Linked DNA regions of Bdellovibrio bacteriovorus. The protein of the gene in region 1 interacts with the protein of each later gene in a pairwise test. Links are inferred from orthologs where the notes say so. Each region holds a gene or a part of one and is shown in the gene's direction. Other genes may lie near its edges.

The links. The genes of interacting proteins can lie anywhere in the genome.
Region 2: the proteins of ftsA (region 1) and AZI85_RS15670 interact in binary tests that used the Escherichia coli proteins (3 or more experiments, as listed by UniProt). The link is inferred for Bdellovibrio bacteriovorus from one-to-one orthologs.

What each region holds. Positions count from the first base shown.
Region 1 is NZ_LUKF01000016.1:470,955-474,942, reverse strand. Bases 570-3,406 are described here. They hold ftsA (cell division protein FtsA), read left to right. Parts: upstream 570-1,279; coding sequence 1,280-2,533; downstream 2,534-3,406. Other genes in these bases: ftsZ (cell division protein FtsZ), read left to right, coding at 2,595-3,406; AZI85_RS11925 (cell division protein FtsQ/DivIB), read left to right, coding at 570-1,165. Outside these bases: AZI85_RS11930 (methyl-accepting chemotaxis protein), read right to left, coding at 1-187; more of AZI85_RS11925, read left to right, coding at 419-569; more of ftsZ, read left to right, coding at 3,407-3,988. UniProt on the Escherichia coli protein: Essential cell division protein that assists in the assembly of the Z ring. May serve as the principal membrane anchor for the Z ring.
Region 2 is NZ_LUKF01000019.1:206,215-209,975, reverse strand. What follows is about bases 181-3,152. They hold AZI85_RS15670 (rod shape-determining protein), read left to right. Parts: upstream 181-1,130; coding sequence 1,131-2,174; downstream 2,175-3,152. Other genes in these bases: AZI85_RS15660 (hypothetical protein), read left to right, coding at 2,639-3,152; AZI85_RS15665 (hypothetical protein), read left to right, coding at 2,188-2,655; AZI85_RS15675 (hypothetical protein), read left to right, coding at 181-1,052. Also shown: more of AZI85_RS15675, read left to right, coding at 24-180; more of AZI85_RS15660, read left to right, coding at 3,153-3,574; AZI85_RS15655 (ATP-binding protein), read left to right, coding at 3,571-3,761. UniProt on the Escherichia coli protein: Forms membrane-associated dynamic filaments that are essential for cell shape determination. Acts by regulating cell wall synthesis and cell elongation, and thus cell shape.

The sequences.
Region 1 (3,988 bases):
CTAATTTTCCCTGTGTGGCGATGTAGCCTCGAATGGCTTCCAGTCGTGAAAGAATCGCTTGCGATTTCTCAATAAGCTGCGTGCGTCCTTGGTTATGAACCTTCGACGAAGAAATGGCAACGGCGGCAAGCGTACAAATCACACAGGACAAGCCCACGTTTGAAATAATCTTCGTTCCGAGTTTCATAGATGTCTCCTTCGTAATCTTTCTATCGGTGGCTGATCGAATAAAAAAAATACTTAAGAACTCGTGTTCTGCATTTATTTCGAGAGTTTAGGTTGGAAAGTGTTTCAAGGCTGCGACCTTGGTCTTGCTTCAGGGGTGAAAGGAAATCTCCTCACGTAAATAACTACAAAGTGAGGGCCGCTCTTGCTAGTCTAAAATCTACGACAGCAAAGGATTTGCTCGGAGAACCTCGTGAAGAAGCTCGTTTTACAACTCATCTTTGGATTTATTGTTTTGCCTGTAGCGCTTGCGGGTTCCCTTTTTTATCTCAATAAAAATGGCTTCTTCAATATCACGAAAATCGAAGTGATTCTTGAAAACCCTCCAGCAGGGCAAGAGCAATTCTTAAAACCTCATGTCGACCGTTTAGAAGCTTCTTTAGCGAAGTACAAAGGTATCTCTCTTTGGAATATCAAACTTAAAAAAATCTCTCGTGAAGTGTCTGATCTTAATTGGGTGGAACAACTTAATATCAAACGCAGTTGGCCCGCAACTTTGGCGGTGCGTGTTCGTCCTTATGAAGTGAAGCTTCTTTATATGGGTAAAGGCGGAAAGCTTGTTCCTATTATCAAAGACGGAAGTTTTTTAGATCCTGTTGAAACCAAGCAAGCTCCCGATGTGGCTCTTCTTGATGGCGAAAGTTTTCAGAAGAAAAGTGAGCTTAGAAAAAAAGCAGTGGAAGTGATCGAACAAATTCCTGCTGAAGGATCGTTCAGTAAAAAAACGATTTCTGAAATTCGCCACGACTCTAAAGAAGGTTTTTGGATGACGATGATAAAGACCGGAATTCAAGTGAAGATGGGCGAAGACCAAGTTTCACTGAAGGCCGCTCGAGTCTCACAAGTCGTCGACTATCTCGAATCTCGCCAATTTGACGCGCGCGTCATAGATGCGAATCTGTCTAAGAAAGTCCTTGTCAGGTTGCGTAAGGATCCCTAAGCTTAAGTCTGGAGGACCGATCAAAGTCGGGTCAAGCTCGCTTTGAAAACCCTTTGAAATGATTTTATTGGGTGGTTCTACAACATTAGATTAAGCATCCGTGAGGACTTAAGGATGAGTACATCAAAACCGAAGGCACCGGTATTGGCTGGTTTGGACATTGGGTCTACCAAAGTCTCTTTTGTGATCGGCACAGTCAATTCCGACGGAAAAATCGAAGTCGCTGGCGTAGGAACTGCTCCTAATACGGGCATTCGCCAAGGCGTTGTGGTGAATATCGAGGCCACAACGGAATCCATTAAAAAAGCTAAAGAAGAAGCAGAATTGATGTCTGGCTACTCCGTCTCTGAAGTATGGGTCGGCGTTGCGGGAACACATATTTCCTCTTTTGATTCAAAGGGCATGGTCGCAATTAAAAATCGCGAAGTGACTCCTTCAGAAATTGATCGCGTGATCGAAGCGGCGAAAGCTGTGGCGGTTCCCGCAGATCGCACGGTTCTGCACATTCTTCCAAGAGAATTCAAAGTCGACGGCCAAGACGGCATCACAGATCCTGTGGGAATGTCAGGCATCCGCTTAGAAGCCAACGTTCACATCGTGACGGGCAGTCAAAGCGCGATCAACAACTCAGTAAAATGTGTTGAAAAAGCGGGACTTAAAATTTCTGGCTTGGTTCTGGCGCAATTGGCTTCAGCAACCGCAGTTATTTCTAATGACGAAAAGAATCTGGGTGTGTGTGTTGTCGACATGGGCGGCGGCGCTTGCAACGCTTTGTATTTCGTTAACGGAAGTGTGGCGCATTCATCGACAATCCCGGTGGGCGGTCAACACTTCACTCATGACGTGGCTGTAGGACTTCGCACTCCTCAGTTCGCGGCAGAGGCTTTAAAGAAGAAGCATGGTTGTGCCATGGCTTCTATGGTGAATGAAAATGAAACTATCGAAGTCGAAGGTGTTGGCGGAAGAAAATCCCGCGTGATTCCTCGCAAAGACTTAGCAGACGTGATCGAAGCAAGAGCAGAGGAAACTTTGAACTTGATCGCGAACGATTTGCGCATGAGTGGTTTGATGCCAATGTTGGGTTCGGGAATCGTTCTTACCGGCGGCGCAAGTCAACTTGATGGTCTGATTGAGATGGGTGAGTTTATTTTTGATATTCCGGTTCGCCGAGGTACTCCTCAGCAAATCGGCGGTCTGACAGATGTTGTGAAATCTGGAGAGTTCTCAGCAGCCGTCGGTCTTTTGTTGTATGCACTGGCACAAAGAAAAGATTTGCAGGCAGGTCATCAGCAGCAGGAAGTGAACATCGGCGAGTCTCTCGACGGTATCACGAAGAAGATCAAAGATTTTTTCGGACAGATTTTTTAAAAGTTTTTTACTTGCATCACCGCCGTAGCCTGGGCTGGCGGTATTAATAGGGGAGGGTCGAATGTTTGAGCTAGAGGAAAATATCAATATCGGAGCGAATATTAAAGTTGTCGGTGTCGGCGGTGGCGGAAGCAACGCTGTAACGACAATGATCGAGTCTAATATGACCGGTGTTGAGTTCATCGTTGCCAACACAGATATCCAAGCTTTGAATGCAAATAAAGCCCCTAACAAAATTCAGTTGGGTCTTGATTTGACTAAAGGTTTGGGCGCAGGTGCAAACCCAGATGTGGGTCGCAGAGCTGCGATTGAATCGTATAATGAGATTGTTGAGAAATTGGAAGGCGCGGACATGGTGTTCGTCACTGCGGGTATGGGTGGCGGAACAGGTACAGGTGGCGCTCCGATTGTTGCGAAGATTGCGCGCGAACTTGGCGCTTTGACAATCGGTGTGGTCACTAAGCCCTTCCTGTTCGAAGGTAAAAAACGCGGTAAACACGCTGAAGGTGGTTTGCAGGAACTAAAAGAGAACGTAGATACTTTGATCGTTATCCCGAATCAAAAGCTACTTTCGATCGCCGCTGAAAAAACGCCACTATTGGAAACTTTCAAAAAAGCGGACGAAGTTCTTCTTCAAGCAGTGAAAGGTATTTCCGACCTTATCAATATCCGCGGTTTGATCAACTTGGACTTCGCCGACATCCGCACTGTTATGTCTTCTAAAGGTATCGCAATTATGGGTACTGGTGCAGCGAAAGGTGAAAACCGCGCTGTTGAGGCCGCGACAGCAGCGATTTCTTCTCCACTTCTTGAAAATGTTAAAATCGATGGCGCGACTGGTATCATCGTGAACATCACAGGTGGATCTGATCTTTCTCTATATGAAGTGAACGAAGCGACGACTCTTATCACGGAAGCAGCTCATGAAGATGCAGAAATCATCTTCGGTGCGGTTATCGATGATAACATGGGTGACGAAGTTCGCGTGACTGTAATTGCGACTGGTTTTGATTCTCACGATGTGAAACTTGTGAACGACATGGCTCAAGTAAATCAAATGCAAAACTTCTTGAACCAACAGGCAACAGCGCAATTCGGCGGAATGAACATGATGCCGCAAATGCCTCAGATGCCACAAATGCCCCAAATGCCGGTGATGCCGCAAATGCCGCAATTCCAAATGCCGCAGATGCCTCAAATGCCGACAATGCCACAGATGCCGCAAGCTCCACAGCAAGCGGCCCCTGTTGAGTTGCCACCAATTGCGACTGTTCAATCCCACGTGATGAACTTTACGCAACCACAACAGGAGGGTCCCTCGGTAACTGAGACGGTTGTAGTTCCGCCAGTAGCTCCAGTGACTCCGCAAGTAGCGCAACAAGCGGCGCAAAACATGATGGTTCAACAACCTCAGCCGCAACAACAAGAAGTGGCAACACCAATTCAACCTCAAGT
Region 2 (3,761 bases), on another replicon or contig:
TGCTCGTTGGTGGAGGACGTCAGATGAGTTTAAAAAATTCTTTGCTTTTGACTGCGCTCACGATGGTTTTAGGTGCCTGTGGTAATGGCGGCGGCGGCCAACCGGTTGTCACGGCAGCGGCGCCAATTCCAAACCCAAACCCAACTCCTACATCTATTGGATATGAAGAGCTGACTTACGAATTTAAATTCAATGGCTGTTCAACAGGAAAGCACAAGCTTCTTTCAAAAAAAGAATTCTGTGATGCTTTATTGAACGATGCGCTTAACAACAACTGCGCGCGTGAATTGCGTATTGAACACTACAACCGTCAATGTACAGCGACTCAGCCTTCCAGTGCGGGGACTTTACTTCCCACAAGTGCTGCTCGTTGTATCGTCAGTGGTATGGACTTGAAAGATCGTACGTTCCTGGACAATATGAATCCATTCAATCCTCAACGACGCCAAAGTGTGCGCGATATGTTCTGGAACGGAAGACAGTCTCAAGCTTACGATCTTCTTTTTTCTAGTAACTCCTATGGCCGTGCGCGATTTTTAGTTTCTCCTGCACAAGCTGGTCGGTCCGCTCAAGGAGAGATTTTGTTACAGCAGCAAAGAGGCGATGACGCATTTTCTGCTCGTGGTGGAATGGGCTCACCACTTCGCATGGTGGTGACAAACTTTACGGATGAAAAAGAAGTCGATGCGGTGTGCATCTCTGACAAAGCCTTTCGCGTACCCAAAAAAGATTTAAGAACGGTGAAGTGTTCATTCCGTTTGGGCGGCACTCATGATCGTAACTCGACAGTTCGGGAAGAGATTTTGACATGGGATTTAGTAAATTCTGTGCAGAAAGAAATCTTCCGTACTCGTCGCAGTGGATCCATCGTCGTAAAGCTGAAACCCGCTGCCAACGGGGAAGAAGAGCGCATCGAAGTTGAAACTGTGGAGCTCGACATAGACAAAACATTCAAGGCGGAAGCGGCCCTGAATGAAGGTCTGGAAATCCGCTACCAAGGTCGCCAGACCCGTGCCGACTTCTCTCTTCAATGTGCGCCCGCGTCAAAATAACTGCGAGTCGGGCCTAAATATCTGCATTGACTCTGCTTTTCATCGCTCCTAGACTTGAGATGAAAAGAGAGAGTCCGCATGAGTTTTTTTGACAAAGTTCAAGATTATTTTTCGAATGATATTGCCATTGACCTTGGCACCGCTAACACCCTTGTTTACGTAAAAGGACGTGGAATTATTCTCGACGAGCCTTCTGTGGTTGCGGTTCAAAAAAATTATCGCGGAATGCAAAACCGTGTTCTAGCGGTAGGTAAAGAAGCCAAAGATATGTTGGGTCGTACACCTGGCAGCATCGTGGCGATTCGCCCTATCAAAGACGGTGTTATCGCCGACTTCGAAGTTACTCAGTCCATGTTGAAATACTTCATCGGAAAATCTTTGGGAGAGAAAAAATCTTTCATCCGTCCACGTATCATCATCTGCGTTCCTTACGGAATCACTCAGGTGGAAAAACGCGCGGTGAAAGAAGCCGCTCAATCAGCGGGAGCTCGTGAAGTTTATTTGATCGAAGAACCGATGGCAGCCGCAATCGGCGCGGGTCTTCCAATCACAGAACCCTCTGGAAACATGGTTGTGGATATGGGTGGCGGTACAACGGGTGTTGCCGTTATCTCTTTAGGCGGTATCGTTTACTGTAAATCTATTAAGGTTGCTGGCGATAAATTCGATGAAGCGATCGTGAACTATGTTCGCCGTCAATTCAACTTGTTGATCGGTGAAAGAACAGCGGAAAATATTAAAATCCAAATCGGTAACGCTTATCCATTCGAAGAAGAAAAATCGATGGAAATCAAAGGTCGTGACCTTGTTGCCGGTGCTCCAAAAACTATCGAGATCACTTCTTCGCAAGTGAATGATGCTTTGATGGATCCTTTGTCTGAAGTGGTTGATGCTGTTCGTACCGCTCTAGAAAAAACTCCACCAGAATTGGCTTCTGATATCGTAGATAACGGTATCGTGCTTACTGGTGGTGGTGCTTTACTAGCGAACCTTGATGTGTTGTTAAGAGAAAGAACAGGCCTTCCAGTTTCTATCGCAGAAGATCCTTTAAGCTGTGTAGTAATGGGTTCTGGCAAAGTTCTCGACCAGCTTGATCTTCTCAGACAGCTTACAGTCGACTAACATATAAGGAATTATGACCGAGGCCGACGTACAATCTATCGCTTTATTTTTCTACTTTGCTTTGCTCGATGATCAAAAAGCGATAGAGGCTTCGTCCCAGGCTCTGGCCCTTGGTCGAGCCCGTAAGCAAAGAAATCCCGATTTAAAAAACTCTGTTGCTATCGTGACCGCTACGAAAACCGTGTGGGACCGATATAAGTCTCGCGTAGCACGTGGTCGTCCAAATACCTCTGTTGAATCTGGTTGGCTCATTCCTGATGGGACGGATTTAGGTCCTTGGCGTGAATTTCAGAAGTCGGCTTCTGAAGATGAATTGCTAACAGTTATCTGGTCTAAAATTCTAAAACTTGAAGATGATGATATCTCTGAAGGCTTGGGCATCACTCAAGGTACGATTCGTTACCGTTTAGGTCGCGCTCTTCGTAAATTGGGAAGCATGACTCAAGCAGTGGGTAAGTTAAAGCATGGCACAGGAAAATAACGTTCCTCTTTCAAAAAAAGGAAAAAGAGAGATCTCTCCTTTTATTGGGCATGAGCTGCTTTACGATTACCTTACCGGTTCCTTAGATAAAGACCGTCGTTTGGCCGTCGAAGATCACGTTAAATTTTCCCGAGACGCGCAATTAGATCTTACGAAAATTCAAAACGGCCAGGCCTATGCCGAAAAGCTAGCTGACACCGTCGTTTCTCAACACATCATCGGGCAAATTAATGCTCCTTCAAGCTATATGTCTGTTCTTATGCAGAAGTCGAACTTCGATAAGTGGCCACAAGGTTTGAAGTGGGGTTTGGAAGCCTTGGTTGTTGTTGTCGGGATCGTGGTTCTGCTTTCAATCACTCCTTGGCAGAAAGTCATGGAGTTAAGTACGACCACGGGTTCAAAAGAAGTTGTATTGGCAGAGGTCTCAAAAACGGGAACTTCCACCACAGTGGAAGATCAACCCCAGTTTGTGGACGAAGGCGTGAAAGAAAACTCGACGCCAGCGCCAGCGGCACCAGTTCAAGACACGGCGAAGCCCACAACGAGCCCATCACCCACAGTGGCGGCAAAAAAAGCAGCTCCTACAGAGGAATCTTCAGCGGCGACAAGTCCAGCTGCCGGGGGAGGGTTTCTTTATCGTGGCGACATCGCAGTCACAAATATCGAAGTTATCGGTCCGAAAATCACAGACAAGATCAACGAGCTTGGTGGACGTAAAGCCGGGGCCGTGGAACTGGGCTGGAAGAAAACGGCCACTTCCATGTATTATCACTTCACTATTCCTGAAGCCAAATATCAGGATCTGATGAATTTCTTAGGGACTTACGGAAAGCCTAAGATTTCAAAAGAAAAACATCCTCGCGTGATGCCTGACGGGATCGTGCGACTTATTATTACTGTGGATGAAGCGAAGAAGTGAAAACCTTAAGAAAAAAACCTAAAAGATCACTACGTACGATTTTGATCGTTTGGTTTGTTCTTTTCTCGGTGGTTCCCTTAGCCTTTGTCACAATTTATTCCATGATCAAATACGAAAAAGCGATCGACCACGAGTTGTCGCAGCGTTTGAGTGGAAATGCTCGTGAAATCGAAGTGGCCTTAACGGA